Regions from separate parts of the Micromonospora sp. bgisy143 genome, predicted to be linked through region 1. Evidence: riboswitches for the same ligand, from Rfam matches in the RefSeq annotation. Region 1 holds a riboswitch; each other region holds the start of a gene.

Region 1 (5,422 bases):
AGCCGCCGCGCCGATCGTGCACGTACGCACCGCTGCCCGAGTCGCGTACCACGACCTTCAGGTCCACTCCCTCGCTGACCAGCAGTGGCTCCAACACCTGGCCGATCTCGCCGCCGAGCGCGGCGCAGAGCACCACGTCGACCCCGAGGGACAGCACCATGCGGGCCTGCCAGACGCCCTGACCGCCGGGGTGCAGGTGCAGTTCGGGCTGGTCGCTCGGCTGGTCCACGGTCACCGTCAGCTGCGGTGTCGGGGCGAAGACTATCACATGCCCGCTCACCGGTCGGCACCGTCCATTTCTCCACCCTCCGTCACAGGCGGTGATTTCCCATCAGCCGACCGTAGTGGGAACGCTGCGCGAATGCCGGGACAACGCACGGTGTACGTCCGGCCGTTGCCAGCCCGGGCGGGGTACGGGACGATCGTGCGACCAGCGACGTCGGGAGACGGTGTGCTCAGCAGCGATACCTTCAGCTACACGGTCCAGGCCCGCTGCTCAGTCGCCGAGGCGGCCGCGTTGTTGAGCGACCTGACCCGTCAGGGTGAGCTGCATCCCCTGATCGTGCGGGTCCGTGAGGTGACGCCGCGCCCGGGCGCCCGCGCCAGCTACACGATCAACGACAGGCTGGCCGCCGGCCCACTGCGCTTCCGCACCACGTACCACGCGGACGTGCTGGTCAGCGAACCGGACGAGATCGTCACCGTGGCCCGCCAGTGGCCCGCCACCACGGTCCGCAACCACACCCGGCTGCGCGCTGAGCCGGACGGGCTGGTCCGCATCGACGTCGACATCACCCTGCGCGCCCCGACCCCGCTGTTCCGGTACGCCTTCCGGCAGGCCCGCGCCGCCCACCTCGCCCTGGCCGCGCGCCTCGGCGCGGCCCTCGACACTCTGGCCTCCTGATCGCGCAACCCGTCGCAGGCAGACGATCGACGCGGCCCCCGGGCCCGGTCTGGCGTGGCCCGGTCTGGCGTGGCCCGACCCGACCCGGATGCCTGAGCATGACCCTTTGCTCTGCTTCAACGGACGCAACGGTTCGCGCCGCTTCATGTTGCGTCGGTTGAAGCAGAGCAAAGGACGTGCGCACCCTCCCGGCACCCGGCGTGCGGCCGTCGTGATCAGGCGAGTATCTCGCCGGTGAGCAGCCGGATCGTGATGGCGACGGCGTTGCTCACCGCGTCATCGCGCGATCATGCCCGGTGCTGCCAGCGCGAGGAGTTTGCGTCGCGGCTCGTGCGGCCCCGGTGCGGCGGGGTCGCGCAGATCGGCGTCCCCAGGGCTTGTACGTCGACAGCACCGTCGCGATGATCATGAGGCTGGTCGACACCGCGGGCGCGATCACCAGGTCGGCGCGGTCCCGCGCGGGTAGGGCGGCGCCCAGCGCGGCCGCGTGCCGCAGGTTCGGGGTGAGCAGGAACAGCACCAGCCCGACCATCACCGTCGTGATCACCAGCTTGATCACCACCCACCGGTAGCGCAGCAGGCCCCAGGGGGTGAGCAGCGCGCTGGCGACACCGACGAGCCACACGAGCACGCTCAGCGGCGCGAAGAGCACGGTGCCGACGAGTCCGGCGACCGGGTAGACCACGGCCGGATCGGCGCCGCGCTGGGCCGCGATGCCGAGGGTGAGCAGCACCAGGTCGGCTCCGAGCCAGCCGAGGGAGGTGACCAGGTGCAGGGTGAGCAGGGCCTTGCGGGTGGTGGGCGCGATTCGCGGCATACCCCGAATGCTGCCGACCCGACCCGGCGCCGTCGTCCGACCGCCGACGACGTCCGGGGTACGCCCGCTGACGTACCCCGGACGTCCGGGTCAGTACACCGACAGGTGTACGTGGTTGGTGTGGTCGCTGGAGGGGTCGCCGTTCCCCCCGCTGTACGCCTTCCAGCCGCTGCTGGGCAGCCAGATCTGCTTGAACCAGATCACGTAGAGCACCGCGAGCCGGTCGGCGTTGCGGATGAAGTACGCGGCCAGGTTGTTGCCGTACGTCTTGTCCCCGCCGCTGGCGACCCCGCCGAAGCCGCCCTTCTGCGCGGCGAAGTCGCAGGCCCGGCCCTTGGGGTGCTCGCCCGAGCCGCCGTTGCGGTGACAGGAGACGTACCGGGTGAAGCCGGCGGCCTTGGCCTGGTTGAGCGCGTGCAGCGTGCGGGGGGTGATGCAGCCGCTGGCCGGGGTCGGGTCGTTGACGCTGCACGACTCGGACGGCCAGGAGCCGTCGGAGTTGCGGGGGGCGGGCTGGGCGTTGGCGGTGGAGGTGCCCCGGTTGGAGCCGGTGTCGGCGGCGGTGGTGCGGGCCTTGTCGTTGGCGACGGTCAGGGCCCGCTCGGCCTGCTCCTTGCGCTTGGCCATCACCTCGACCTGCTTACGCTGTTCCCGGATCTCGCCGTCCAGGGCGACGCGGGTGCGGTTCGCCTCGTCCCGGGTGGCGTGCAGGTCGCGCAGTACCCGGTCCTCGTTGGCGGCCACCACGTCGAGGGCGGCCGCCCGGTCCATGAAGCCCTCGGGGGTGTTGCTGTTGAGCAGGGCCGAGACGGTGCTGAGTCGACCGGTGCGGTACGCCACGCCGGCGATCTCGCCGACCTTGCCGTTGCGCACGGTCATCTCGGCCTCGGTGTTCTTGAGCTTGACCGCGAGTTGCTGCTGCCGCTGGACGGAGGTGTCCAGGGCGCGCTTCGCGTCCAGGTAGCCCTTGCTGGCGGCCTCGAGTTGGGCCCGCAGCGCGGGGGTGCCGCCCTCCTCGTCACCGTCCGGTGCCATCGCGGCCCGCAGGCCGCCGGGGGGAGCGGCGCTGGCGGCGCCGACCGGGAGCGCGACGCCGAGGGTGACCATCATGACGATCAGTGCCGCCAGTCGGGCGGCCAGAGGTCGTGCTGGTGCCACTACGCATGTCCTTCCGTCAGCCGCCGACCGGGTTAGCTGACGGGTTCGGGACGGAAGATCCCTACCGCTGACGCGGATGCACCCCAGGAACATGGTTCCCCGGTTCGCCCTGTCGGGCGATTAGGCGGCGGCCGCCACCGGCGCCGGGAGGCGCCGCCGGGTGGTGGCCGGGACAGAGCCTACCGGTGCTGGTGGGGTCTGTGCAGCCGATGTGACGGACGGTGCGGGCGTGGTGACGCAGACGCTCACCACTCGACGGAACCGCACGCCCCCGGGGCGGCCCCGGGCTCGGTCTGCAACGTGGCGTGTTCGATGCGGAAGTCGTCCCGCAGGGCGGTGCGCGCCGCGGTGAGCACCGCGCCGACCTCCGCGCCGGGCGCCATGGTCAGGTGCGCGGAGGCCACCTCCATGCCCGAGGTGAGCGTCCAGACGTGCAGGTCGTGCACCTCGACCACGCCGGGCACCGCGGCCAGCCGGTCGTGCACGGCGGTGACCTGGAGGTGTTCCGGGGCGGCCTGCACGAGGATGCGTACGGCGGCACGCCCCAGCCGCCAGGTGCGCGGCAGGATGAACACGCCGATGGCGACCGCGACCAGCGGGTCGGCCCACCACCAGTCGGTGACCGTGATGAGCAGCGCCGCGCCGATCACGCCGAGCGAGCCGAGCAGGTCGCCCAGCACCTCCAGGTAGGCGCCCTGGAGGTTGATGCTCTCCCGGGCGCCGGCGCGCAGCAGCGCGAACGCGATCACGTTCGCGAGCAGGCCGAGGACGGCCACCGTGAGCATCGGCCCGCTGAGCACCTCGTGCGGGTCGCCGAACCGGCCGATCGCCTCGATCACCACGTAGACCGCCACGCCGGAGAGCAGCACGGCGTTGGCCAGCGCGGCGAGCACCTCGAGGCGGTAGAGCCCGAACGTGCGCTGCGGATCGCCGGTGGCCCGTCGGGTGGCGGTGATCGCGGCGAGCGCCATCCCGATGCCGAGCACGTCGGTGAACATGTGCCCGGCGTCGGAGAGCAGGGCCAGCGAGCCGGTGTGGAAGGCGGCCACCGCCTCGACCACCATCAGGGTGGCGAGCAGCCCGAAGGCGGCCCAGAGCCGTCCCCGGTGCTGGTGGGCGGCGTTGGCGACCGACGCGTGGTGGTGGTCATGTCCTGCTCCCACGAAACCCACCCTCCGACGCCGCCCGGGACCGGGTCAAATGTATGCTCACATCGCTATGTGTGCAACTGTACGGGCGGCCCCGTCCGACCGGTACCGCCAACGCGACGGTCAGCCGGTCGGGTCGATGGTGGTGAGCCGCTGGGTGGCGCGCGAGAGCGCCACGTAGAGCGTGCGGACCCCGGAGCCCGGATCGGCCCGGATCTCGCTCGGGGCGACCAGCACCACCCCGTCGTACTCCATGCCCTTGGCCTCCAGGCTGGTCACCACCTGCAAGCGCGCCGCGGCGAGCGCGCCGAGCCAACCGGCGACCTCGTCGCGGCGGGTGACCGGCGTGATCACCCCGACCGTGCCGTCGACCTCGCCCAGCAGGCCGGTGGCCGCCTCCATCACCGTGGCCCGGAGCCTGGCGGGCGGCACCACCAGCTCGACCGGGTCGACACCGGTGGAGCGGACGGCCGTCGGCAGGGACAGATCCGGGTAGAGCCGGCGGATCTCCGCCGCCGCCACCGCGAAGATCTCCGCCGAGTTGCGGTAGTTGGTGGTGAGCGTGAACTCGTGCCGTTTGCGCCGGCCCAGCGCCTGGTCACGGGACCGGGTCAGCTCCTCGGGGTCGCCGGTCCACGCGGTCTGCGCCGGGTCGCCCACCACCGTCCACGAGGCCAACCGCCCGCGCCGACCGATCATCCGCCACTGCATCGGCGAGACGTCCTGCGCCTCGTCGACCACCACGTGCGCGTACTCCCGGTAGTCCTCCGGCCGCTCCCGGGCCGCCGCGCGGGCGGCCCGCTGCCGGTCGGCCGCGGTGCTCAGCTCACGGACGCCGCCCGCGAGCTGGAACGGGTCGCGCCGGGCACGCGCCGGTTTCACCGGCTTGCCGAGCAGCGCGTCCAGCTCGTCGAGCAGCGCCACGTCCGCGATGGTCAGGCCCTCGCTCTCCAGACTCTGGTACGCCGTGCCGAGCAGTCGGATCTCCGCACCGGAGAGGATCCCCCCGGCGTACCGGCGCAGCCGGTCCGGTCGGGCCAGCCAGCCGAGCACGTGCCGGGGGTGCAGGCGTGGCCACCAGGCCTTGAGGAACTCGCGGAACTCCGGCCGCTCCGCGATCTCGTCCTCGAAGGCCCGCTGCTCGGGCAGCCGGCTGATGTTCACCCGCCGGGCCTGCGCCCACAGCGCGGCGAAGACACCGTCGAAGCCGGCGCGACGCACCTCGTTGCGCCGGGCGCCCCGGTGCAGCGCGCGGTCCCGGATCGCGTCCAGCTCGCGGCGGTCCAACCGCAGCAGCCCGCCCCGGTAGAGCAACCGCAGCTCACCCGGTGCCCCCGGGGCCGCGTCACGGGCCGCCCGCTCCAGCACCCGGCGCATCCGCAGCGAGCCCTTCAC
Region 2 (5,422 bases), on a different contig from region 1:
CGAACTCGCGTAGCAGCTCCAACGCCTGCTGGCACGCCTCGACCGCGGTGTCGTGCGCGCCGAGTTGGGCCCGGTACCAGCCGACCGCGTTCAACGCCATCGCCTGCCCGTAGCGGTGGCCCGCCTCGCGATACAGCGCCAACGCCGCCTCGGCGTGCTGGACCACCTCGGCGCGCCGGCCCTCCCGGTCGGCCACCTCGGCCAGGTCGAGGCAGGTGTGCGCCTGGTTGGCCAGGTCGCCCAGCTCGCGGAAGAGCTCCAGCGCCCGCTGGAGCTGGCCGGGCGCCTCGTGGAGCCGGCCCAGGCGGGCCTGCGCCCGCGCCAGGCTGCGATGGGCGTGTGCCTGCCCGACCACCGACCCGCTGCGCCGCGCCGCCGCCAGCGCCGAACGCTGCACCGCCAACTGGTCGTGCCAGCCGCCCTGACGGTCCAGGAAACTGGTCAGGCTCCAGGCGAGCTGCCAGGCGTGCCGATCGGCCCCGCTGGCGGCGCACCGTTCCACGAGCGCGATCAGCACGTCGCGCTCGCGGGTGAACCACGCCACCGCCTCGTCATGGTCGCCGAACTTCTCCGGCCGTACGCCCGCCACGGCCGGGGCGAGGGTGATCGGATCCCAGTGCGGATGCAGCAGCACGGCCGCCCCGTGCGCGCTGTGCAGGTAGTGGTCGAAGAGCCGGCCGCGCGCCTCGGCCCGGTCGCCGGCCGGGTCGTGCTCGGCGGACAGCTCGGCCGCGAACGCCCGCAACAGGTCGTGCATGGCGTACCGGTCCGGGGCGCGCTCCAGCATCAGATGCGCGTCCGCCAGCTCGGCGAACGCCGCCCGGACGGCCCGTCGGCCGGCGCCGACGAGACTGACCCCGGCCGCGGTACTCACCGTCACGTCCGTGCTGCCGCCGACCAGTCGGAACAGCCGCGCGGTTGGCGCCGACAGCAGCCGGTACGACCAGGACAGCGCCGCCCGCACGCTGCTGTCGTGGTCGCCCGTGTCGAGCCCGTCCAGCCGGCCGTCGTTCCGGAGTTGCGCGCTCAACTCGGCCAGCGGCAGCTGGGGCCGGACCACCGCGCGGGCCGCCACCACGACCAGGGCCAGCGGCAGCCGGTCACAGAGTCGTACCAGCTCGTCGACCGCCGTCCGTTCGGCCCTCGCCCGCGCCCCGATCCGCGCGTACAGCAGGGCCTGGGCGTCCTCGGCGCTGAGCAGGTCCAGCACGATCGCCTCGGCGCCCTCGGTGGCCACCAGACCGGTGAGCCGGTCCCGGCTGGTCACCAGCACCAGGCAGCTCGCCGCGCCCGGCAGCAGCGGCCGGACCTGCGCGGCGTCCCGGGCGTTGTCGAGCAGCACCAGCATCCGCCGACCGGCGAGCAGGCTGCGGTACAACGCGGTCTGCGCCTGCTCGTCCGCCGGCACCTCGCGGGGCGGCACGCCGAGCGCGGCCAGGAAGCCCCGGACCACCTGCTGCGCGCTGCGGACGACGCCGCTGTGGGTGTAGCCCTCCAGGTTGGCGTAGAGCTGCCCGTCCGGGAACTGCCCGGCGACCCGGTGCGCCCAGTGCACGGCGAGGGCCGTCTTGCCGACGCCGCCCGCTCCGGAGAGCACGGCCAGCGGAACGGCCCCGGGTCGTTCCTCGGCGGACGCCCGCAGCGCGTCCAACCGGGCCAGCTCCGCATCCCGCCCGGCGAAGCCCCGCACATCCGACGGCAACTGCGCGGGAATCGGGCGGTCCGCCCGGGTCCGCGCGACGTCGCCCGCGCCGGCCGGTACGGGAAGCGCCTGCGCGGCCGGCACGGTGACCTCACCACGCAGGATGGCCTGGTGCAGCTGGCGCAGCTCGACGCCCGGGTCCACGCCGAGCGCGTCGGCGAGTCGGTCCCGCAGCCGGGCGTAGTACGTCAGCGCCTGCGCACCCCGACCGGCCGCGGCCAGCGCGTGCAGCAGCACGGCGGCGACCGGTTCGTCCAGCGGATGCTCGTCGGCGAGCCGGGTCAGCGGATCAATCACCGCATCCGGCTCGCCCCGCCGCAGCATCCCACGGGCCCACTGCACGGCGGTGTCGGTGTGCCGGCGGTGCCAGTCCTGTCGGACCCGGGCCGCCCACTCGCCGGGTAGTCCGGCCAGCGGCTCGCCACGCCACAGCTCCAGCGCCCGGCGCAGCAGGTCCACCCGCTCGGGGTCCTGGTCGGACAGAGCGTCGGCCCGGTGCCGCAGCGCCTCGAAGTGCGGGCCGTCCACCGTCTCCGGCGGCAGGTCCAGGAGATAACCGCCCGACCGGCGGGCCAACGCGTCGGGTGCGCCCGCGTCGGCCAGCACCCGGCGGAGCCGGGCGAGATAGACGTGCAGGTTGTGGCGGACGCGGGGCGGCGACGCGTCGCCCCAGACCCGGTCCACCAGAGCGTCCAGGTGGACCGGTCGGCCCACGTCGACCGCCAGCGCGGCCAGCACGGCGCGCTGGCGGGCCGCTCCGGCATCGACCGGATGACCTTCCGCCCAGACCTCGACCGGCCCGAGGACCCGAATTTCCATGAATCGCCGCTCGCTGTGCTGCCGGTCGCCCACCCGGTGCCGGGACACCCCGGATTGAGGTTCCGGCAGGAATTCGTCGACCTTCCGCGCAGATCATCGTTGGCACAACGACATCGATCAACGTGATGTCGGCAACTCGACTCACGGCCGGTCCCGGTCGTGACGACACCGGAGGTCATCATCGTGCGAACTGCTCTGCGAAGACTCACGTCGGCGCTGCTCGGCGTGGTCGCCGTGGGCGCCACACTCGGCGTCGCTCCGAGCCCGGCCCAGGCCAACTACGCCTGCCCGTCGGGTCTGCTCTGCCTGTACTCCGGGGCCAACTTCAGCGGCGACATCTTCCTGCTCGACGGGCCGTACAACTGGTGTAAGGACGTCACGCTGCCCTCGTACTTCCGCAACCAGGCTCAGTCGATCATCAACAACCGGCCGTCCGGCACCGTCTCCACCTTCTGGGACAACGCGAACGCCACCGGCCTGCTCGGCTACCAGCACGCGTACGGCTACCGGGCGAACCTGGCGTACGACACGGCCGCCATCGGGGGAACCTGGAACAAGCGGATCGAGGCGGTCCGGGTCTGCTGATCCGACGGCTGCGCGGGGGCGGGGCTGACCCGGCGCAGCCGTACCTGTGGGGGGCCACCACGGCGCCGGCCGGAGTCCACGGGGGACCCCGGCCGGCGCTGCGGGTGGTGTCAGCCCGGGTAGTAGCAGACGTTGGGGATGACCGGACCGCCGTTGACCCCGAAGATCGCGAAGCCCATGTAGGCGCGGGTCTGCGGGCCGTACTCGCCGTCCTCGGCGATGTTCGCGTACACGATGTCCTCGTTGATCTTCTGCTGGGCGTACCGGACGGCCTCGCGGGTCTTCGAACCGTAGTTGCCGTCCAGGGTGAGCGACCGCGAGTAGCAGTTGTTCAGCGCCTCCTGCAACACCAGCACCGCCGAGTTCGAGTGGCCGTAGCTGAGGTAGCAGCTCTTGTTCCCGGTCTGCCAGCCGACGGTCGGCACGTGCATGTCCGCCCCGCCCGGGTAGCCGCCGACCCGGTAGAAGGTCAGGCTGGTGCACGGGCTGGCCGCCTGTGCGGCGGCCGGCGTGGACAGGGTCAGGCCCACGCCGGCCAGTACGGCGACGAGGGTGGCCGCGGCGCGGCGACGGCCGGTGCGACTCTGCTGGAGCGCCATGGGTTCCTCCTGCGTGTGGGGTCCGGGATGGACCCGGTGCGCTTCGGAGCATCGCGACCGGCTGTCTACGGTTTCCTGTCCGAACGTCAATTCGCCAGGTACGCGTCACACCGTGATCGGAATCGGTCCATCGTGGTCGGTGCACAGGTGGACGTCGTCCGCAACCGCTGGCCGGGGTGCCCCGCGTGGGCCGGTGAACAACTTCACAAGCGGTGGGCGACCGTCGGCGACCGTGCCTACCGTCGGTCGGGTCCGCCACCGTGGACGCCGCGACCGGTAACGCCAAATCCTGCCCCCGGTCGTCGGAAACAGAACCCGGGCAGGAGCGGGGGACCCAGGTTCCTCGGTGCATGTCACCTCGGGGTGAAGCCGCAGCGCGCGGCCGGGCTCCTCGGCCCGAACCCGACAGCTCACCTCGCCGGCGTGGAGGAAAGTTCCATGACGTCTGCGTACACCCCCCGTCATCGACGGGTCACCACCCGCCGCGTCGCCGTCGGCACCCTGGCCGTCGGCGCGGTCACCGGCGCCGTCGCCCTTTTCGGCCCGGCGGCCCCGGCCCAGGCCGGTGTCAACTGGGACGCGATCGCCCAGTGCGAGTCCGGCGGCAACTGGAAGATCAATACCGGGAACGGCTACTACGGCGGTTTGCAGTTCTCCCAGGGCACCTGGGCCGGCTACGGCGGCAAGAAGTACGCCGCCCGCGCCGACCTGGCCAGCCGCGGCGAGCAGATCGCGATCGCCGAGAAGGTGCTCGACGGGCAGGGCATCGGCGCGTGGCCGACCTGCGGCCGCAAGGGCGGCTCGTCGGGCGGCTCCGCGACGAAGTCCACCGGCAAGTCCTCGACGAAGTCCACCAGGAAGTCCTCGACGACGTCGACCGGCAAGTCGTCGCCGTCCACCGCCGGCAGGGAGCACTCGTCGCGCGGCGACCGGCCGGCTACCCGTAACCACGAGCGGACCGCCCCGGCGGCCAGCGGTGACACGTACGTGGTCCGGCCGGGGGACACCCTGTCGGAGATCGCCGAGCGGCACCGGCAGAGCGGCGGCTGGCAGGCCCTGTACGAGCGCAACCGTCAGCTGATCGGCGCGGACCCGGGTCTGATCCTCCCGGGGCAGCGGCTCGCTCTCTGACGTACCACAGGCGAACGCTCGGCCGGATCCCCGGCCGAGCGTTCGTTCGTCTGTGCTGTCCCCGCGGGGACGCGTCACGCCGCCGAGGCGGCCGTCCGCGCCTCGCGGCGGGCCATCACGTCGGCGTTCCAGCCCCAGCGCGGCGCCGGCGCGGCCGTCCCGGCCGGCCTCTCGGCCCCGCCGCCGTCGGCCGTCCCGGCCGCGTCGGGGGTGCTGCGGGCCAGTCGCAGCGACTGCTCGGCCGTGGTACGCGCCGTGCACGGCCAGGACTGGCCGGCGCACTGGAGATTGCGGCAGTGACCCTCGTCGTCGGGCTCGTGCGCGTCGAGCACGTCGACCGCGAGCTGCCACAGCAGCGGGTCGGTCACGTCGTCCGGGCGTTCGGCGCGACGGCTCGGTCGGTTGCTGGTCTCGTCGGACATGGGCCCCCCTCGTCAGGCTTTCCGGTCAAGAATTCACCCGTGGGCGGTCGGCTAAACCGCCGACCTGCTGTGATGTGTCTCCGGTCGCAGCGGTTAGGGCGTGTGTCGAAGCCCCTGGCCGGCCTGCGGCGGGCCCAGACGACGCCCGGCTGCGTTGGAGGTTG
Region 3 (5,422 bases), on a different contig from region 1:
CGACCGGTTCCCTCAGCGCGGTGCGCCCACCGGGGACGGCAGGAGCTGTACGTCGGCGAGGTCGACGTACATGACGCGGTGGCCGAACTGGATCTGCGCGTACCGGTTCTGGCCCCGGATCACCGTCCAGTCGCCGGGCGAGGAGCCGTCGAAGGTGCTGGCCCGGTAGTACTCGCCGGGCAGCACCGCGCCGACCGCGTACCGCTGACCGGCGGCGAGGGTGTACTGCAACGGTGAGATCGCCTGGTAGGGCACGCCGGCCGGGTAGGCGGCCTGCTCCGGGTACGCCCGCCCGTACACCGGGATCGTGGTCCGGCCGGGCTTCGGGGTGACCACCATCCCGACGGTCCAGGTCGCGGTCGGGGCGGACGCCGGGTTGTGGAACCAGGCCCGCTGCCCGAGGTACCAGATGGCCGTCCAGTCACCCTGCCGACCGGCCAGCGCGTACGTCTGGCCGGCGGAGGCGCGGGCGCCGTGGTCCGACACGTCCATCGTGTTCGGGGTGCCGTCGGGGCGCAGCGCGATGTCGTTGACCAGCGGCGCGTCCGCCGACGGCGCGGTACGCAACACCACCGCCGACGAGCCGCGGGGCGCGCACGGTGTTCCCGGGGTGACGCACCCGGTGAACGCCGGCCGGTTGGTCGCGTAGTCGGGGTCGATCCGGACCAGCCCGGTGGCCGGGGTGCCGGTGTCGAGTCGGGGCGCGTGCAGCAGGTCGAAGTAGTGCGTCCAGTCCCAGTAGGGCCCCGGGTCCCAGTGCATCCCGCGCACCGTCGCCGCCGTGGTGCCGGGCACGTTGTCGTGGCCGATGATGTGCTGGCGGTCCAGTGGGATGCCCAGCCGCAGGGCGAGATGCCGGACGAGCTTCGCCGAGGTCCGGTACATCGCCTCCGTGTACCAGGTGCCCTGCGCGGCGAAGCCCTCGTGTTCCAGCCCGATCGACTTGGCGTTGACGTACCAGTTGCCGGCGTGCCAGGCGACGTCCTTGGTCCTGACGTGCTGGGCGATCTGTCCGTCCACCGACCGCAGCGAGTAGTGCCAACTCACGTAGGTCGGATCCTGAACGAGTTGCAGGGTGGTCGCCCAACTCGCCTCGGTGTCGTGGATGACGATGTACTCGATCTTCTGCCGGCCGGGTCGGTCGGAGAGGTCGTGGTTGCCGTAGTCGCCGTCGCCGAACGCCGCGTAGGGGGCGGGGATCCACTCACAGGACACCGTGCGGGGGCATTCCAGCCCGTCCGGACGGGCGAGTCGCCGCAGCCCGAGCCGGTCCAGCCAGGACCGTTCGGGGCGGACCGTCCGGGCCGGCAGCGTGACCCGCTGGCCGTCGTCGGTAACCCGCGTCTCGCCGGCGCCGATCGTGGTGAAGACCTCGTCGGCGAAGGCCGCCGCGGCATCGGCGCTGTCCGCGCCGGCGTAGCGGGCCACCGCGCCGTACCAGGTGGCCGGGTCGGTGCCGACGCCGACCGGGGCGCCGACCTCCCGTTGGTACGCGGACAGCAGCGCCGCCCCACCCCGGATGTTCGTCGTCGGGTCGGTGCGCAGCGCCTCGACGGTGGCGCCGGTCAACGCGGCGGCGGCGTCCAGCGTCTGTAGCGCGGCGGTGGGCGGCGCGTCGTCGGTGGCGGGCGCGGGCGTCAGAGCGCGACGGGAGTCGTCGCCGCGCGGGTCCTCTCCCGGAGCGTCGTGGTGGCCGCGCCGGGGTAGGGCGGCCACGTGACGGGCGTCGGTCAGGTGCATCGGGCCGTAGCCGCCGCTGGTGCTCGGGGTGCCGGCGTTGCTGTCCCACCGGGATTCCAGGTAGGAGACGCCGAGCAGCACGTCGAGCGGCACGCCGTACTCGGTCGCGGCGGCGGCGTACTGCTGCTGGCGGTCGGCGGCGGGTGCCGCGGCGGCCGGTCCGGCGGGTAGCGGTACGGTCGCTGTGGCGGTGAGCAGCGCGACGGCGAGCAGGGTCGGACGTTTCATCGAACCCCCTACATATGAACTGGTGTCGGTTGCGGTCACCTTCGCGCTGCGGGGGAGTCCGCGTCAATACCTTTCCATGTATCAAAATCAGCGGAAAGAAACCTTCACATCACCGCGATGGAACGCGCGATTCGGTACGGAGTGTCACGGCCGCACGGGTTGCGGATCGGTAACGGCCGTCTCTACTCTGGTCATTCGTCGGCCCGGTAGCAGGTCTGCCCACCCCGGGCGGTAACGGACCGACACCGCCGAGTCGCTCGCGAGCGAGCCGGGGACCCACGTTCCCCGGGGTGAATCCGCAGTTCCTGCGGTAGGGCGCCCACTTCCCGCCCGAACCCGTCAGCTAACCCGGTAGGCGGTCAGGAAGAAGGAGTACGGAACCCGGTGGCCTCCCATGCCCCGCGGCCGTCGTCCGGACGGTCGGCTCCGGCCGAACCGACGTCGACCGTGCCGCGTCCACGCTGGTCCCGCTTCACCACCGCCCTCGCCGCCCTGGTCGGCGTCGCCGTCGTCCTGACCGGCAGCGCCACGGCGGCCCACGCCGACCCGTCCGTCGCCGAGATCGAAAAGCAGATCGACGACGACTGGAACAAGCTCGAACCGATCATCGAGCGGCACAACGCCACCCGTACCGACCTGGCCCTCAAGCGCAAGCAGGCCGACGCCCTCGCCGCCCGTATCGCGCCGCTGGAGCGCCAGGTCGACGCCGCCATGGACAAGGTCAGCGCGCTGGCCGTGCGCGCCTACATGGGCGAGAACCTGTCGACCGTGAACACGATGCTCGGCAGCCGGTCGCCCAGCGAGGTCGTCGGTCAGCTCGAGATGCTCGACCGGTTCGCCCACAACCAGCAGGAGGACGTCCGTCAGGTCGCCGACCTGCGCAATGAGCTGGCCCGGCAGAAGGCGCCGCTGGACGAGATGGTGGCCCAGCTGACCCGCACCGAGGCCCAGTTGGCGGCGAAGAAGAAGCAGATCAACGAGGAGATCGACCGGCTGCAGAAGCTGCGCCTCAAGGTGTACGGCAACGGCGGCGGCGGTCCGCTGCGTCCGGCGCCCTGCCCGGCCAGCTACCCGGGTGGCGGTGCCGGTATCGCGGTCAAGTTCGCCTGCGCCCAGATCGGCAAGCCGTACGTGTGGGGCGCCGAGGGACCGAACTCGTACGACTGCTCCGGGCTGATGCTGGCCGCGTGGGCGAAGGCCGGTGTGTCGCTGCCGCACAACGCCGCCGCCCAGAGCCGGGTCACCAAGAACGTCAGCAAGAGCGACCTGCGCCCCGGTGACCTGGTCTTCTACTACAGCGACATCCACCACGTCGGGATGTACGTCGGCAACGGCTGGGTGGTGCACGCCTCCCAGGCCGGGGTGCCCGTCAAGATGAAGAAGGTCGACGACGGGCCCATTCACAGCTACGGCCGTCCCGGCTGACCGACGCGGGACACGGTCAGGGCCCGTCGCGATCCGCTCGCGGCGGGCCCTCGTCGTCCCTAGCGCGTCGGCCAGGCGCGCCAGTTCTGCCAGGAGCGACTCGGCGTCGGCCCCCGCTGACCCTGGTAACGCGACCCGTAGACCACCGAGCCGTACGGGTGCTCGGCCGGCGACGAGAGCCGGAAGATGCAGAGCTGGCCGATCTTCATGCCCGGCCAGAGGGTGATCGGCAGGTTCGCCACGTTGGACAGTTCCAGCGTGACGTGCCCGGAGAAGCCCGGGTCGATGAACCCGGCGGTGGAGTGGGTGAGCAGGCCGAGGCGGCCCAGCGAGCTCTTGCCCTCCAGCCGGCCGGCGAGCTGGTCGCCGAGCGAGATCACCTCCAGCGTCGAGGCGAGCACGAACTCCCCCGGGTGCAGCACGAACGGCTCACCGTCGGGCACCTCGACCACCGAGGTCAGATCGTCCTGCTGCATGGCCGGGTCGATGTGGGTGTAGAGGTGGTTGTTGAAGACCCGGAACAGCCGGTCGAGTCGTACGTCGATGCTGGAGGGTTGGACCAGGGTGGGCTCGAACGGCTCCAGGCCCAGCGTGCCGGCCTTGATCTCGGAGACCAGGTCACGGTCGGAGAGCAGCATCGGACCACCATAGCGAGGTGGGCGGTGACCAGCGTGTCGAGGTCGCTCCTCGTACATTTGTTCGATAGAATGCCCGCATGGCTTCCTGGTCCGATTTCGCCGCCGACGAGCCCCGCCTCGCCGACGGCATCCGCGTTCTCCTGCAGCAGTACGGGCCGGGCTTCGGCTACCTGGCCACGGTCCGTGCCGACGGTGGGCCCCGGGTCCATCCGGTCTCCCCGGTCATCACCGACGAGGGTCTGTTCTGCTTCATCATCGACTCGCCGAAGCGCCGCGACCTCGAACGCGACGGCCGTTACGCGCTGCACTCGTTCCCCCCGGAGGAGAGCGACGACGAGGCGTACGTGGCGGGCCACGCCTGGCCGGTCACCGATCCGGTCCGGGTGGCCCGGCTGGCGCAGAGCGCCCGGGCGGAGCCGCGGGTCGACTGGCGGTTGTTCGAGTTCACCGTCGACGTGGCGATGCTGACCCGCCGCGACCAGCACGGCTTGGGCATCGCGGTCGGGCGACCGGCCGTCCAGGTCTGGCTCGATCCGCACACCCCACCCGCGGCGACCGCGCCTCCGGCCGTACCGCAGACTCGCCCGACCCGTCGCAGCCGCGACGTCCAGTGCACGGCCGCCTGACCACGGCCCTGGGGAGAAAAACGCCGGTGCCGGCTCCGTCGTGACAGAGCCGGCACCTGGTGTACGCGAGGAGAGCTACGCCGCGCGGTACGCGTTCCACGCGGTCAGCATGCGGCTCGCCTGACCTGCGGTGAACTGGTACATGCACGAGTCGTAGGTGTAGTCCATGAAGTTGGTGATCGGGTCCAGGCCGGTCGCCGAGCAGGTGTTCCGCCCGGTCGGGCACTGGTACGCCGGGGACGCCTCGGCCGGGGTGTCGCTTACCTGGTCGCCGGAGCCGCCGCAACCGCCCTGGAAGGTGTGGTACAGGTTCAGCCAGTGGCCCACCTCGTGGGTGCCGGTGTCGCCCTGGTTGTAGTTGGTGGCCGTGCCACCCGGCAGCGACTCGCTCAGCACGACCACGCCGTCCATGCTGCTCAGGTTTCGCTGCGGGAAGGTCGCCCAGCCCAGCAGGTCGTCACTCAACTCGCCGAGGTAGATGTTGAGCGTGTTCTTGCCGCCCACCCGCAGCGACGACTTCATCGACCGCTCGGCGGACGAGCCCTCGACGATCGGGTACCAGGAGGGGTTCGTCACCCGGTTGATCTTGTCGAGCCGGAAGGCGAACGCGGTGGCCGCGCCGCCGGTCGACCCGGCGTAGGACTGGTTCAGCACGCTGATCTGCGAGGTGATCATCGAGTCGGGGATGTTGCCGCCGGCTCGGGTGCTGTTCTCCTGGATCACGTGCACCACCACCGGGATGGTGACGGTGGCTGCCAGCGTCGT
Region 4 (5,422 bases), on a different contig from region 1:
CCGGCCGGCAGCACGTGTTCGGCGCGGCGGCCCGTGAGCTGAGCCTGACCGAGTGCGTCAACCGCTCGGACGCGCTGGTCTCCGACGTCTCCGGGGTGATCTCCGACTACCTCTACTCCGGCAAGCCGTACGCCGTCACCGACATGGGCGGCGAGGGCGACCTGTTCACCGAACGCTTCCCGCTGGCCGGTTCGGGCTACGTGCTGCGGCGCGACATGTCCAACGTGGACGCCGTGCTCACCGCCCTGCTGGACACCGACCCGCTGGCCGACGCCCGCTGGGTCACCCGCCGTCGCTACCTGGGGGACTTCCCCGCCGAGTCGTACGCCGAGGGGTTCCTGACCGCCGCCCGCCAGGAGCTGGCATCGGCGCGGGAGGTACCCGCGCCCGCGCCCGCCTAGCCGATCAGCGGTACGGCTCCAGCAGCTCCAGCACGGCCGCCGGGTCCTCCAGGTGCGCGTTGTGCCCGAGACCGGGCAGCGTGGCGACCGGTACGCCGTACTCCTTGAGCTGCGCGTCGGTGACCATCGGGTCGTGCTCCCCGCGGGCCAGCACCACCGGCACGTCGGTCGCCGCGAGCAGCGCGGCCAGGTCGGGCGCACCGACGGCGAACGCGGCGGTGTCCATCGCGAGCCGCCACCGGCCGTCGACCTGACGCAGACCGGCGTCGACCATCGGGTGGTCCGGGGCGACCAGACCGGTGAGGCCGGCGACCCGCAGGTACCGGCGGGCGGCCTCGGTGCGGCTGGTGAACCAGCCCACCGGCCGGGCGGCGAGGTCCGCCGCGCGGGCCAGCTCGGCCGGTGACCAGACGGCCTTGATGCCCAGCCCCACCACCGCGTCCACCGGCAGCCCGGCGGCGCGGGCCGCCAGCGCCAGGCCGACCACACCACCGAGCGAGTGTCCGAGCACGACGAGGCGGTCGTCGGAGGTCAGGCCGTGCGCGACCCGCTGGGCGAAACCCTCGAAGGAGTACGACGACAGCGGCGCCGACCAGCCGTGACCGGCCAGATCGGGCGCCAGCCACCGGCCGGGCCAGTGCTGCTCGAGCAGAGGTGCCCAGGGCAGCCACACGTCACCCGTCGCCCCCATGCCGTGCAGCAGCAACAGGATCGGCTCACGGCCGGCTTGACCACCCGATTCATCCACCACGGCCGCAGTCTCCCACGGTTCACGGCCCGGTACGAGAGCCGTTCAGCGGCGTGGTCCGCACAACGCAACGGGCGCCGCCCCTCGTGGGGACGGCGCCCGTGGCGTCGTGGGTGTCCGCGCCTCGATCAGGCGGAGTAACCCCGGGTGGCGATCCAGTTCGCCAGGTCGATCGTGGTGATCCAGTAGGCCGGGTCGGCGGCGTTCGCCGAGTCGGCGATCCGCACGGTACGACCGTTGTCCTTGTAGCCGACGACGGCGATGTAGTGCCCGCCGCCGTAGGAGTGCCAGCCGCCGTTGGTGTCGGTGGCGTCGCCGACGACGTTGGCCACCACGCCGCGACCGTCGGTGATGGCCTTGACGACGTCGGCCTGGAGGCGGTCGATCTGGGCGGAGCTGGGGGTACCGGCGAACATCCGGGTGCGATACGGGGAGCCCTTCACCTCGGCGTTGAGCACCCGGGTGGTGTCCTCGGCCGAGTTGGTGCCCATCTCGGTGGTGCCCAGCTCCGCGCCGAGTTCCTCCTGGGTCCGGTCGATGCCGCTGGCGCTGAGCGCGTTGCGGGTGGCCGCCGGGCCGCAGTTGTAGTAGGTGTTCTGCGCCTCGTAGTCGTAGTCCAGGACCTTCGTCGCGGGCGGCTTGGGCGGCGTCGGCTTCCGGGTCAGGTCCGGGTTGCTCGTGGCCTTCGCGGCGGGGGACGCGGCGCTGGTGGCCGGGGCGGCGGTGCTCGGTGCGGCGCTCGCCGACGGGGGCGCGGACCGGAGTTCGCCACGGGAGGCGACGGTGTCGCTGCGCATCTCGGCGACGGTGGTCGGGGTGCGCGCACCGGCCGGGGCGTCGTCGGCGCCGGCGACCAGGGCGCCGGTGGTAGAGGCGATGACCAGGGCCGCGGCGGAGGCGGCGACGATCTGGTACGGGCGCTCGGTCGCCAGGCGACGGAGCTGGCGCTTCAGGGTGTGCTTCACGAGGTCCTCCACGGTTCACAGGGAGAGCGGCACACCGGGGCTCGACCGGCATCCGGGCAGGCGTCAGCGCACGGGCCGTGGCCCGCGGATGATGAACCGCTCAGGGAACGCCCGGCGTGGCCGGGCGGGAAGTGCGATGACCCGGGGGTCAGCTCACCGTCACGAGGCGGATGAGCGGGGACACCGCTACGCCGTGGAGGCGGAGGAACAAAACGGGGGGCGAGGGGTGCTGCACGAGGATGGAACTCCTTCCGTCACCGCCTACCGGGTTAGCTGACGGATTCGGGCGGGAAGATCGCCCTACCGCGGGCCGTGGCTCGCGGATTCACCCCGGACTTACTGTGGGTCCCCGGTTCGTTGATCACGATTGAGCGGGTCGGCGCGGCGTCGCCTGTTGCGATCGGTTACCGCACCGGACGGGACGACAGTACTGGTCGGTCCGCACTCTGCCAAGCCGCTCCAACCTGCGTAAACATCATTTGGCACCGCAATTTCTGCGCGTTTGGCCGCTGACGTGACTCGATGGGACAACCGGTTCCGGCGGCACCTGCGGGCGACAACCGGACAGGGCGCCGAGAACGCCGCCGCAATCGCGAGAACAATGGCCGCCGATGATGCCGGTCGCCCGATTTTCGCCGCCGGTGACCCGCCTCACATAACGGATCGGGCTCAACCGGCGCGGACCGGACGCCAGCGTGCCGCCACGGCCGTAGGCGACACCCGGGTCACCGTACGCCGGGAGGGCACCGCGACCGGCCGTGACCGCACCGCCGCCGCGTACGCCTCCTCGGCGAGGGCGCGTGCCGACGAGGCGGCCACCTCCGCGTCCCGCCAGGCCGTCCGCTCGCGCTCGGCGGCCGTCCGGTGCTCGGCCAGCCTCGCGTCCCGGATCGCCCGGATGAGCAGCACCTCCTGCTCGACCGGGTGCCGGCGCGGATCCCAGCCGCGCCGGTGCCCGAACACGTCACCGAGCTGAGCCATGGTCAACTCCCCGCGCCAGTACGCAGCCGTCGCGGCCCGGTGCAGGTAGCGCTCCCGGGCCGCGTACTCGGCGGGGGTGTGCGGGGTACGCGGTGTCGGCAGCGCGCCGGCGGTGGCGACCCGGCGGGCCGCGCTGTCCGCCTCGTCGTACGCCGTCCAGGCCCGCTGGGCCTCGTCCTGGGCGACCAGCCAGTCAGCGCGCCGCCGCCGGGCGGTCCGCGCCGCCCGGGCCGAGGCCACGGCCACCTCCTCGGCGTACCGGCGCAGGTCGGCGATCTCGGCGGCGGCCGTCTCTCGGGCGGTGGGCGTCGGCGGCGTGTGGTCGGCCGGGGGCGAGTCCCGCTCCGGGCGGGCCACCAGGACGGCGAGGACCGTCAGCGCCAGCAGGAACAGGGCCGACCAGATGGCGGCGGCCCGGGGCACCTCGGTCAGGAACTGGTAGAAGACGACGGTTTCCATGGTCGGCTCCTCGGCATGAACACGTCAGCGATGGGATGCCGCACGGCGAGGGTGCGGGCGATGTGTCGTCAGATGCGGTGACGGGTGCGCTCGGCCTGGCGACGCCGCCGGTGGTGGACCTGGCGGCCGGTGTGGGCTCGGCGCGTGCCGTACGACTCGGCGCTTGCCGTACGACTCGGCGCTCTCGCCGGATGGCGCGCCGGCCCCGGCGGGTGACCCGCTAGGCCGGCGGTGCTCGGGGCGTCCGGCCGGCCGAGCCGGCGGCTCGGAGGGAGCGCTCCGCGCCCGTGCCCACCGAGGTCACCGCGGTCGGCGGGCCGGGCAGGAGACCCGGAGCACCGAGCAGCGCGGGTTGCGGGTCGACGGGCCGCGCCGGCAGAACGCCTGCGGCGGCGGCGTCGGCGGCGCTTACTCGACTGACCGGTCCGGCGGCGGCCTCGGCGACGCTTGCTCGACTGACCGGTCCGACGGCGGCCCGCCGGGCGGCTTGCTCTGCGCCGGCCCGCTGCGTGGTGGCCTGGTCGGCGCTGGCCCGCTGCGAGGCGGCCCGGTCCGCGGCGGCCCGGTCCGCGGCGGCCCGGTCCGCGGCGGCCCGGTCCGCGGCGGCCCGGTCTGCGCTCGCCCGCTGCGCGGCGGTCCGGTCGGCGAGTAGTCGGCCGGCGGTGGCCGTGACGGTGACGGCGGTCGTCCGGACCAGCCGGTCTGCGAGGGCGGGCGACTGCACGGTGGACGGCGACACGGGAGCGGCCGAAGCCGGCAGCAGCGCCGGGGCCGCGCCGAGGGCGAGCGACAGGACGGCGAGGCTGGTCAGCACCCGGGTCGCCCAGCGCGCCACCCACCACAGGGGACAGGTGAGCGCGACCGGGAACACCACCTCACGCTACCGTCGTGGCCTGCCGGGACGCATCCACGACGGGCGTGTCGACCCGCGCCGCGCCGACGTCCGACCAGCGTGGACAGGGCACGCCGGCCGGTGCGGGTCGACTGCTCGTCGCCCGGGTCGGTGCCGCGGCGCCGGCCATGATCGTGCTCAATCGTTGATGTAGTGGCCTCGGTCGGCTGACGACACCACTACAACCAGGATCGAGCACGATCTTGCGCGGGCGCGGGCGCGGGATCCACCGGCACGTCGGCCTCCGGGGTGCGCTGCCGGGGGACGAGCGGCGGCCGGGCCGGGCGGCGGGGCGCGAGCCGGCGCATCAGCGGGGTCTCGACCCAGCGGTGCAGCAACCCGGCGAGCACCAGGTTCACGAGCAGGAATCCGAGCACCACCGCCGGACCCCGCCAGCCCCGGAACCCGGTCCCCCAGTCACCGCTGAGCCGGAGCACGCTGGTCATCACCAGGACGTGTACCAGGTAGAAGGCGAAGGAGACCTCGCCGAGCCAGACCAGCGGACGGGAGCGCCACGGCGAGCGCCGGTTCCGCACGTCGGCGTCGGCGGCGGCGGTGATCACCAACAGGTACGCGACGGCGAGCAGGGTGGTCCACAACTCGGCGCGGATCCACTGCGCGGCGGCCACCCAGGTGGCCACGAAGATCGCGGTGGCGACGGGCAGTCCCGGGCCGCGCCAACGGCCCCGGAGCATCAGCTCGGCCGCCACCGCCCCCAGCCAGAACTCCAGGGACCGCACCGGCGGGAAGATCTGGGTGAACCACCAGCGGCTCACCTCCGGCACCAGTTGCTGGGCCGGCCAGAGCGCGAGGATCAGCAACGGCAACGCGACGACGAGCGTCCAGAGGACGGCGGGCCGGGCCCGGCGCAGCAACGGCAGCGCCAGCGGGAGGCAGAGGTAGAAGAAGAACTCGCAGGACAGTGACCAGCTCACCGTGTTGACGCTGTAGAACCAGCCCAGCCTGGGGTCCCAGG

Evidence for each region. A riboswitch is a leader RNA that binds a small molecule or an ion and turns the genes downstream of it on or off. The one in region 1 is predicted to bind cyclic di-AMP.
Region 2: another riboswitch for cyclic di-AMP. It lies ahead of AC3EN4_RS25920 (transglycosylase family protein); the one in region 1 lies ahead of AC3EN4_RS29765 (coiled-coil domain-containing protein).
Region 3: another riboswitch for cyclic di-AMP. It lies ahead of AC3EN4_RS12665 (C40 family peptidase); the one in region 1 lies ahead of AC3EN4_RS29765 (coiled-coil domain-containing protein).
Region 4: another riboswitch for cyclic di-AMP. It lies ahead of AC3EN4_RS28745 (C39 family peptidase); the one in region 1 lies ahead of AC3EN4_RS29765 (coiled-coil domain-containing protein).

What each region holds. Positions count from the first base shown of each region.
Region 1 covers NZ_JBYIRN010000040.1:16,580-22,001, forward strand. Annotated here, with positions in the region: gene AC3EN4_RS29750 (PfkB family carbohydrate kinase) at 1-280, opposite strand, end outside; gene AC3EN4_RS29755 (SRPBCC family protein) at 452-904, shown strand; gene AC3EN4_RS29760 (hypothetical protein) at 1,173-1,721, opposite strand; gene AC3EN4_RS29765 (coiled-coil domain-containing protein) at 1,812-2,879, opposite strand; cyclic di-AMP (ydaO/yuaA leader) riboswitch at 2,885-3,016, opposite strand; gene AC3EN4_RS29770 (cation diffusion facilitator family transporter) at 3,125-4,042, opposite strand; gene AC3EN4_RS29775 (HelD family protein) at 4,151-5,422, opposite strand, start outside.
Region 2 covers NZ_JBYIRN010000027.1:88,171-93,592, forward strand. Annotated here, with positions in the region: gene AC3EN4_RS25905 (AfsR/SARP family transcriptional regulator) at 1-2,521, opposite strand, end outside; gene AC3EN4_RS25910 (peptidase inhibitor family I36 protein) at 2,705-3,106, shown strand; gene AC3EN4_RS25915 (peptidoglycan-binding domain-containing protein) at 3,217-3,705, opposite strand; cyclic di-AMP (ydaO/yuaA leader) riboswitch at 3,976-4,144, shown strand; gene AC3EN4_RS25920 (transglycosylase family protein) at 4,144-4,836, shown strand; gene AC3EN4_RS25925 (hypothetical protein) at 4,911-5,258, opposite strand.
Region 3 covers NZ_JBYIRN010000008.1:80,033-85,454, reverse strand. Annotated here, with positions in the region: gene AC3EN4_RS12670 (N-acetylmuramoyl-L-alanine amidase) at 13-1,968, opposite strand; cyclic di-AMP (ydaO/yuaA leader) riboswitch at 2,205-2,340, shown strand; gene AC3EN4_RS12665 (C40 family peptidase) at 2,416-3,393, shown strand; gene dcd (dCTP deaminase) at 3,453-4,031, opposite strand; gene AC3EN4_RS12655 (pyridoxamine 5'-phosphate oxidase family protein) at 4,109-4,657, shown strand; gene AC3EN4_RS12650 (zinc metalloprotease) at 4,733-5,422, opposite strand, start outside.
Region 4 covers NZ_JBYIRN010000035.1:43,418-48,839, forward strand. Annotated here, with positions in the region: gene AC3EN4_RS28735 (CDP-glycerol glycerophosphotransferase family protein) at 1-401, shown strand, start outside; gene AC3EN4_RS28740 (alpha/beta fold hydrolase) at 406-1,152, opposite strand; gene AC3EN4_RS28745 (C39 family peptidase) at 1,278-2,126, opposite strand; cyclic di-AMP (ydaO/yuaA leader) riboswitch at 2,358-2,498, opposite strand; gene AC3EN4_RS28750 (hypothetical protein) at 2,784-3,554, opposite strand; gene AC3EN4_RS28755 (hypothetical protein) at 3,775-4,425, opposite strand; gene AC3EN4_RS28760 (acyltransferase family protein) at 4,626-5,422, opposite strand, start outside.